DNA from 2 places in the Staphylococcus chromogenes genome. Region 1 is predicted to be linked to the other one. Evidence: riboswitches for the same ligand, from Rfam matches in the RefSeq annotation. Region 1 holds a riboswitch; the other holds the start of a gene.
The links. Region 1 has a riboswitch for S-adenosylmethionine ahead of PYW36_RS03245 (M20 family metallopeptidase). Riboswitches for the same ligand answer to the same signal wherever they lie in the genome.
Positions count from the first base shown of each region.

Region 2: linked by a shared signal. The riboswitch ahead of PYW36_RS00910 (O-acetylhomoserine aminocarboxypropyltransferase/cysteine synthase family protein) and the one ahead of PYW36_RS03245 (M20 family metallopeptidase) in region 1 are both predicted to bind S-adenosylmethionine.

Region 1 is NZ_CP118953.1:696,147-700,825, forward strand. It holds gene deoD (purine-nucleoside phosphorylase) at 77-787, opposite strand; gene PYW36_RS03230 (pyrimidine-nucleoside phosphorylase) at 997-2,298, shown strand; gene PYW36_RS03235 (DoxX family protein) at 2,305-2,658, shown strand; gene PYW36_RS03240 (S-ribosylhomocysteine lyase) at 2,757-3,224, opposite strand; SAM riboswitch class I at 3,451-3,560, shown strand; gene PYW36_RS03245 (M20 family metallopeptidase) at 3,655-4,679, shown strand, end outside.
Region 2 is NZ_CP118953.1:197,138-201,816, forward strand. It holds gene PYW36_RS00895 (PTS sugar transporter subunit IIB) at 1-280, shown strand, start outside; gene PYW36_RS00900 (PTS ascorbate transporter subunit IIC) at 298-1,644, shown strand; gene PYW36_RS00905 (YSIRK-type signal peptide-containing protein) at 1,754-3,028, opposite strand; SAM riboswitch class I at 3,282-3,379, shown strand; gene PYW36_RS00910 (O-acetylhomoserine aminocarboxypropyltransferase/cysteine synthase family protein) at 3,441-4,679, shown strand, end outside.

The sequences.
Region 1 (4,679 bases):
ACAAACCTTTCAAGCTACAGAAAGGTTTGTTTTTTATATAAATAGGCCAGTGATTTATCACCGTAATCAAACGATGTTATTCAGCGATTTCTAAGGCAACTTCCATCATTTGAGTAAATGAATTTTGACGTTCTTCCGCTGTTGTTGCTTCATCTCTTAATAGGTGGTCACTTACAGTGAATATACCAAGTGCTTTTTTACCTGCTTTAATCGCATTTAAATAAAGACCTGCAGATTCCATTTCAACACCTAAAATGCCCATTTCAATCCATTTTTCATTAAAGTTTTCGTTCGCATTGTAGAAGGTATCTGACGATAAAATATTACCAACATGAGTTGTCGCACCAATTTTGTCAGCCGCTTCTTTAGCTTTAACAACTAAATCAAAGTCTGCAAGAGGGGCGAAGTTGCCAGGGAATTGGAATTGATCAACATAACTAGAATTTGTAGAAGCTCCTTGACCAATAATAATATCATACAGATTCACATTTTCTTGCATGGCCCCGCAAGAACCAATACGGATAATTGTATCAACATCAAAGAAATTATATAGTTCATAAGAGTAGATACCGATACTTGGAATACCCATACCTGAGCCCATGACAGAAACTTCTTTCCCTTTATAAGTTCCTGTGTAACCAAACATATTACGAACGTCGTTAAACTGTTCAACATTTTCTAAAAAATTTTCTGCAATAAACTTGGCGCGTAATGGGTCCCCAGGCATTAAAACGGTTTTTGCGATTTTTTTACCATTCGGTTGAATATGTGGTGTGCCTTGTGTCATCGAAAGCAACTCCTTTTATTATATTTTATCTTTTTAAAGATAACAGATTGCTGTATAAATGTCGATGGATTCTATGTTTGTCTAACTGGTGACAACGTATTTTAATCCTATGTTTTAACATAGGGGATTCATTTATTGAAATGAATGTATCGTGTATAATAGATATGGATGTATAATTATAGATTAAAAAAGAGAAGAGGGGATTTACCATGAGAATGGTGGATATGATTTCAAAAAAGCGTGACGGTCATGCCTTATCATCAGAAGAAATTAAATTTATTATTGATGGGTACACAAAAGGCGAAATTCCTGATTATCAAATGTCTAGCTTAGCGATGGCAATCTATTTCCAAGATATGACTGATGAAGAGCGTGCAGCTTTAACAATGGCAATGGTTGAATCTGGAGATAAAATTGATTTGTCTAATATTGAAGGCATTAAAGTCGATAAGCATTCTACAGGAGGCGTAGGAGATACAACGACACTCGTGTTAGCGCCACTTGTGGCAGCGCTTGGTATTCCTGTTGCTAAAATGAGTGGCCGTGGTTTAGGTCACACGGGAGGTACAATTGATAAATTAGAATCAGTAGAAGGATTTCATGTAGAAATTTCTGAAGACGAATTTATTCAATTAGTAAATGAAGCTAAAATCGCAGTGATTGGTCAAACTGGGAATTTAACGCCTGCTGATAAAAAAATCTATGCCCTTAGAGATGTCACAGGTACAGTCAATTCCATTCCTTTAATTGCGTCTTCAATCATGAGTAAAAAAATTGCAGCAGGTGCTGATGCGATTGTTTTAGACGTAAAAACAGGTAAAGGGGCGTTTATGCAAACAGTAGAAGATGCTGAAGCGCTCGCACATGCAATGGTAAAAATTGGTAATCAAGTAGGACGTCAAACGATGGCGATTATTTCTGATATGAACCAGCCATTAGGACGTGCGATTGGAAATGCACTCGAACTCAAAGAAGCGATTGATACACTTAAAGGACAAGGTCCAGAAGACTTAACAGAGCTTGTGTTAACACTTGGGGCTCAAATGGTGGTATTGGCGCAAAAAGCGGAAACGTTAGAAGATGCACGCGCACAATTGCAATCCGTGATTGATAATGGTGCGGCAGTTGAAAAATTCAAAACGTTTTTAAGTAATCAAGGTGGCGATGCTTCAGTTGTCGATGACCCTTCAAAACTTCCAACTGCGAAATATACATTTGAATTGCCAGCCAAACAGTCAGGGGTTGTCTCTGAAATGGTAGCCAATGAAATTGGGATTGCCTCAATGATGTTGGGGGCAGGTCGCCAAACAAAAGAAGATGACATTGATTTGGCTGTAGGACTTGTATTGCACAAAAAAATAGGTGACAAAGTGAGCGAAGGCGAATCTTTATTAACCATTTATGCCAACCAAGAAGATGTCGCCGCAGTGAAACAAAAATTATATGAAAACATTACAATCTCAGATTCCGCAGAAGCACCCCAATTAATTTATAAAATGATTACGGAGTAGATAAAGATGAAAACAGTACAACGTTATTTGATGGGCATTCCTTTTATAATAGTTGGACTATTACATTTTGTACATGAAGGTAAATTTAGAAAAATTGTTCCTCATTATTTGCCGTTAAGAAAAGAAGCGGTACTCATTACAGGTGTTTGTGAATTAATCATCGGGTTTGGGCTGTTATTACGCAAACCAGGTTATCTTTTTAAACATGCGATTATCGCTTTTTTATGGGCAGTTTTTCCAGCCAATATTTATATGGCCCGTCGTATTGATGACATTGAAGGGATGAATGTACCAAAACCACTTTTATATGCACGACTTCCATTACAATTTTTACTGATGAAATGGATTCGTCATTTATAACAAAAAACTAGGAATAGCGCTCATCTATAAATAGAAAGCCATCAAAATTTACCCGTAGATAAATTTTGATGGCTATTTTTCTTACGACTTAATTCATTTTAGCCTTCACCAAACACGTCATGCCATTGGTTGCGTTTGTCTAAAAATTCTCTTGCGATCGTTTGAGCGCCTTCTAAGGAATGGCTTGCCGCCCAACCGCATTGAACTTCATTACAGGCGGGTACTTCAGTTGCATTTAAAACATCTTGAATCGTTTTTTCAATAATATTTAATACGTCATCATAATCTTTGTGGTTGATGAGTGATACATAAAAGCCTGTTTGACAACCCATAGGGCTTAAGTCCACAATTTTATCAGAGTGATTACGAATATTTTCTGCCATTAAGTGTTCTAAACTGTGAAGTCCTGGCATATCCATATGTTCTTTATTGGGTTGCTTAAAGCGAATGTCGTATTTGTAAATGTCATCTCCGTTTTCACCTTGCATTTTACCTGCTAGACGTACATAAGGTGCAACAACTTTTGTATGATCTAAATTAAAACTTTCTACGTTCATTTTTGGCATCGAATTCATCCTCCTTCATTCGTTGATATCATTTTAACATAACTTCTAAAAGCCGTAATGAGTTACAAATCTTTCACTTTAAAAAAGCGTTATGCTTTAAAATAAAATGATTTCTTTCAGGCCAAATCTAAGATAAAATAGCACTACTTCCGAAAAATTGTGAAAATAATGAAAATACCATGACAAATGATCGAATTTCCGATAAAATGAGTAATAATTAAATACGAATTTATCAAGAGTGGTGGAGGGAATTGGCCCTGTGAAACCCTGCAACCTCATCGAACTTCGATAAAGGTGCTAAATCCAACAATGGTTAAGACCATTGAAAGATAAATGACACAAATGGCAATCAACGTTTGAGACGCTACTATTGATAAGTGGAAGTGTTTTATCGTTGGATGCTTTTTTTGTTTTGAAGGGAGACTTTTTAATGGTATCAGTGAGACAACGCATATTAGATTATATAGATAATCATCGGTTACATTATTTGGATATGAGTCATCAAATTCATGAAAGACCTGAAGTAGGAAATGAAGAATTATTTGCGTCGAGACTTTTAATAGACCAGTTACACGACCATGGTTTTGAGATAGAAAAAGATATTGCTGGTCATTCTACTGGGTTTATTGCGCGCTATGATAGTGGACAAGTTGGACCCACCATCAGTTATTTAGCGGAATACGATGCCTTACCTGGATTAGGACATGCGTGTGGTCATAATATTATCGGTACGTCGAGTGTACTTGCCGGCATCGCATTAAAACAAGTTATAGATGAGCTAGGAGGTTCCGTGGTTGTTTTAGGATGTCCAGCTGAAGAAGGTGGAGAAAATGGGAGTGCCAAAGCGTCTTATGTGAAAGAAGGGATTATTGATGATGTGGATGTCGCACTCATGATACATCCCGGTAACGAAACATATCCTACAATTCCAACTTTAGCTGTTGATGTTTTAGACATTAAATTTTATGGGCGCAGCGCACATGCTTCAGAAAATGCAGAAGATGCTAGAAATGCTTTAGATGCTATGCTTAGTTTCTTTAATGGTGTCGCACAGTTACGACAACATATCCATAAATCAGACCGGGTGCACGGTGTCATATTAGATGGAGGGAAAGCAGCCAATATTATTCCTGATTTTACACATGCTCGCTTTTACACACGAGCGACAACACGAAAATCTTTAGATCAACTGACAGAGCGCGTGCATCAAATCGCAAAAGGGGCTGCAATACAAACCGGATGTGACTATGAGTTTGCGCCAATTCAAAACGGGGTAAATGAATTCATCAAATCACCGCAACTTGATGCGCTGTTTGAACGTTATGCTACTGAATTAGGTGAAGAAGTCAGTCATGATGATTTTGGTTATGGCTCGACAGATACAGGAAATGTAAGCCATGTTGTACCGACGATTCACCCACATATTAAAATTGGACCACGAAGTTTAGTCGGGCA
Region 2 (4,679 bases), 500 kb from region 1:
AATTTTAGTCGTATGTGGACATGGTTTAGGAAGTAGTTTTATGGTTGAAATGAATGTGCAAGAGGTTCTAAAAAATTTGAATATTGAGCAAGAAATTGAAGTTGAACATAGTGATATTATGACCGCAAGCCCAGAGATGGCTGATTTGTTCATTTGTGGACGAGATTTAGAAGAAAACGCAGCCCGTTTAGGCGAAGTTTTGATTTTAGATAATATTTTAGATAAGCAAGAATTAGAAGAAAAACTAACGGATAAATTACGTGATTTAGATAAAATTTAAAAACTGGGGGTGTCATCATGAAAAGCATTCTTGATTTTATCGTTGATATTTTAAGCCAACCTGCAATATTAGTGGCGTTCATCGCATTGATTGGACTTTTAGTTCAAAAGAAACCGGCCTCTGTCGTGACGACAGGCACCATTAAGACCATTTTAGGTTTTTTAATATTAAGTGCAGGTGCCGGGGTGGTTGTTCAATCATTGGAACCTTTTGGAAAAATCTTCCAACATGCATTTGGTGTACAAGGGGTAGTTCCAAATAATGAAGCTATTATTTCCATCGCATTAGAGAAGTATGGCACAACCGCAGCACTTATTATGGTATTTGGTATGATTGTTAATATTTTAATTGCGCGCTTTACGAACTTGAAATACATTTTTCTTACTGGACACCATACATTTTATATGGCAGCATTTTTAGCCATAATTTTAACTGTTGGAAAAGTAAGCGGTACGCTAACTATAGTTATTGGAGCGATTATTTTAGGATTAATTATGTCTGTTTTTCCTGCGTTGGCACAGCCAACCATGCGAAAAATTACCGGCAATGATCAAGTAGCGTTAGGTCATTTTGGTACGGTAAGCTATTGGGCGGCAGGAGAAATTGGCAAATTGTTTAAAGGGAAATCAAAATCAACTGAGGAAATTAAGTTTCCTAAAGGGTTGAGCTTTTTGAGAGAAAGTACCATTAGTATTTCAATTACAATGGTTGCATTATATTTGATTGCGAGTTTATTTGCGGGGGTAGGTTTTGTTCATAAAGAGATTAGCCATGATCAAAACTTTATCGTTTTTTCACTGATTCAAGGAGTTACTTTTGCGGCAGGGGTCTTCATTATTTTGACAGGTGTCCGATTGATTTTAGCTGAAATTGTTCCTGCCTTTAAAGGGATTTCTGAAAAACTTGTTCCTAATTCTAAGCCTGCATTGGATTGCCCAATTGTTTTTCCATATGCGCAAAATGCAGTATTAATTGGATTTTTTGTTAGCTTTGTGACAGGTGTAGTAGGTATGTTCATCATGTTTATGCTTGGCGGTGTGGTTATTTTACCAGGTGTCGTTCCACACTTCTTCCTAGGCGCAGCTTCGGGTGTGTTTGGAAATGCACGCGGTGGTATTAAAGGTGCTGTTTTTGGTGCAATGATGAACGGTATTTTAATTACTTTCTTACCTTTATTATTCTTACCTTTCCTTGGAGATTTAGGTCTTGCTTCAACAACATTTTCTGATACAGACTTTTTAGTGGTGGGTATCGTATTTGGTAATATTGTAAAAACACTAGGTGTTATTGGTGTTATTTTAACTATTATTGTTATTGCAGCTTTAGCTATCTTTTTACAAAAACGTTCAAATAAAGCAGTATAAATCAAAGAGATCTTAACAAATTGCGAAAAAAACTTATATAACAAGAAAAAACGGATTGGGAATTCACCCAATCCGTTTTTGTTGCATGTCGAAGGTGTATCGCTTTGAATTACGCTTTACGACGTAAGCCAAAGAAAGCTAATACAGCACCGATGAATGCAACAAGTCCTCCGAATAATGTACCTTGTTCTGTTGAACCAGTTTCAGGTAAAGCTTGTCCTTCTGCTTGACCTTCAGCTTGTGCTGGTGTTGCTTCAACAGATCCTTGAGCAGTTGCTTCGTTTGCTACGTGAGCATCAGCAGCAATTGCTTCTTGACCTACAGCAGTTTCAACTGGTGTAGATGCTGCATCGTAAAGGTTTGTGCCTGCAGCCACTTCTTCAGCATCAGTGTAACCGTCAAAATCAGTATCGACAGTTGCCGCTGGTGTGATAGAGGCATCAGTTGTGCTTGTGCCTTCAGCGATTTCTACGTCATCAGTGTAACCATCGTTGTCCGTATCTAAAGTACCCTCTGGTAATTCATGAGTGACACCTGTACCGTTAAGTGAAATGTCGCCTTCAGGTAATTCGTGTGTTACGCCAGTACCGTTGATTGCGATGTCACCTTCAGGAAGTTCATGAGTAACACCCGTACCGTGGTCATATAAATAACCATCTAAAGAGCCTTTAGGAAGCGCTTCAGCATAAGCAGGTTCACCGTTAATACCGATGTGACCTTCTGGTAGTGGTTCAGCATATGCAGGTTCTCCTGTTGCTGTTACTGTTTCGTTAAGGTTGTTTTCTACCCAAGCAGAGCCTGTTTCAGGACCTTCTGCTAATGTAGGTTCCCAAGCTTGACCATCGACGTTGCCATTAGCATCTACGTAAGCAGAACCGTAGCTTTCCCCTAAGTTGTCATTTGTCCAAGCTTGACCGTCAACGTTGCTTGAAACCGCGTTGTCTGCAACCCAAGCAGAACCCTCAGTATTGCTTTCTACTGCAGAATCCACAGCATTGCTTTCTGCTAATGTAGGTTCCCAAGCTTGACCATCGACGTTGCCATTAGCATCTACGTAAGCAGAACCATAGCTTTCTCCTAAGTTGTCATTTGTCCAAGTTTGACCGTCAACGTTGCTTGAAACCGCGTTGTCTGCAACCCAAGCAGAACCTTCAGCATTGCTTTCTGCTAATGTTGGTTCATAAGCTTGACCTTCAGCGTTGCCGTTAGATTCTACATAAGCTGTGCCGTAACTTTCCCCTAAGTTGTCGTTTGTCCAAGCTTGACCATCAACTTCAGCTGCATCTGCAGAAGCATTTGCGCCAAAGAATAAAGTCGCACCTACTGCGATAGAAGCTGCGCCTACTGTAAACTTGCGAATCCCAAAATGTTGCTTTTTAAACATTCTCTCATCCTCCAAAAAATAAGTAAATTTTTGAGTGGCATAATTAATTAAATGGCACCCTTTACAATTTAAGATTATCACAACTAACATACTATTACCACATTACACAATTTAATTATTTCAAAATTATTAAACGATAATATTTAGTTTTGTATAAATAGGAAATACTAGATATTATTAATCTTATTCAAGAAATCGGAATTCGTATTGACTTCTACATGAGTATGTTATACACTAAGTTTAATTTCATAATTACTTATCTAGATTGGTGGAGGGACAGGCCCTTTGAAACCAGGCAACCTATTCAGTTAGGTGCTAATTCCTGCAGGTGATGAACCTGAGAGATGAGTCTTAATGCGTAAAGTCTATCTTTCAAGGTAGGCTTTTTTTATTTATTTAAGGGGGAGTACTCATGACTCAAGACTATCGATTTGAAACGTTACAATTGCACGCCGGCCAAGAAGTGGACCAAACGACGAATTCACGCGCAGTTCCGATATATCAAACGACATCTTATAACTTCGACGATACGGAACACGCCGCACAATTATTTGGACTCGAAGAACTGGGCAATATTTATACACGTTTAATGAATCCAACAACAGCAGTATTAGAAGCACGTGTCGCAGAGCTAGAAGGGGGCGTAGCAGGCGTCGCTGTTGCGTCAGGTATGGCGGCGATTACATATGCCATCCAATCGGTTGCGCAGTCAGGAGACCATATTTTGGCGTGTGAAACCTTATACGGAGGCACACATACATTATTCACACATACGTTGTCAAAATTTGGCATTGACGTGACGTTCATAGACACACTTGATCCTCAAAATGTCGCAAAGGCGATTCAAGAGAATACGAAAGCTTTATTTATCGAAACCATTGGCAATCCTGAAGGAAATGTTGAAGATATTGAAGCGCTTGTGAAAGTGACAAAAGCCCACGGTATTCCACTCATCGTAGATAATACGTTTGCGACGCCTTACTTACTCCGTCCGATTGCGTATGGGGCGAATATAGTGGTGCATTCTGCGACAAAATTTATTGGTGGACATGGTACATCGATGGGAGGTGTCATTGTTGATGCGGGCAACTTCGATTGGACAAACGGAAAATTCCCAGGACTAAGTGAACCAGATCCGTCCTATCATGGTATCGTTTTTAGCGAGAAATTTGGAGATGCGGCATTAGCCTTTAAAATACGAACAACATTATTACGGGATACGGGGGCGGCACTGTCACCTTTCAATGCATTCCAACTGACACAAGGGTTAGAAACATTATCGCTACGTATGGAACGTCACGTCGAAAATGCTGAAAAAGTGGCCCATTATTTATCCAAACATCCGAAAGTCGCTTGGGTAAAATATGCGGGACTTCCTTCAAGTAGTTATTATGATTTGAAAAACAAATATTTACCTCGAGGGGCAAGTTCAGTATTTACATTTGGGGTTAAAGGCGGTTATGAAGCGGGGAAACAATTTATCGAAGCTTTAGATTTGTTTTCACTACTTGCGAATGTCGGGGATGCCAAGTCACTCGTCATTCATCCCGCATCAACCACACATCAACAATTAACCGAGGACGAACAATTAGCAGCAGGTATTGCGCCAGAAACGATTCGCTTATCCATAGGCTTAGAACATATCGATGAT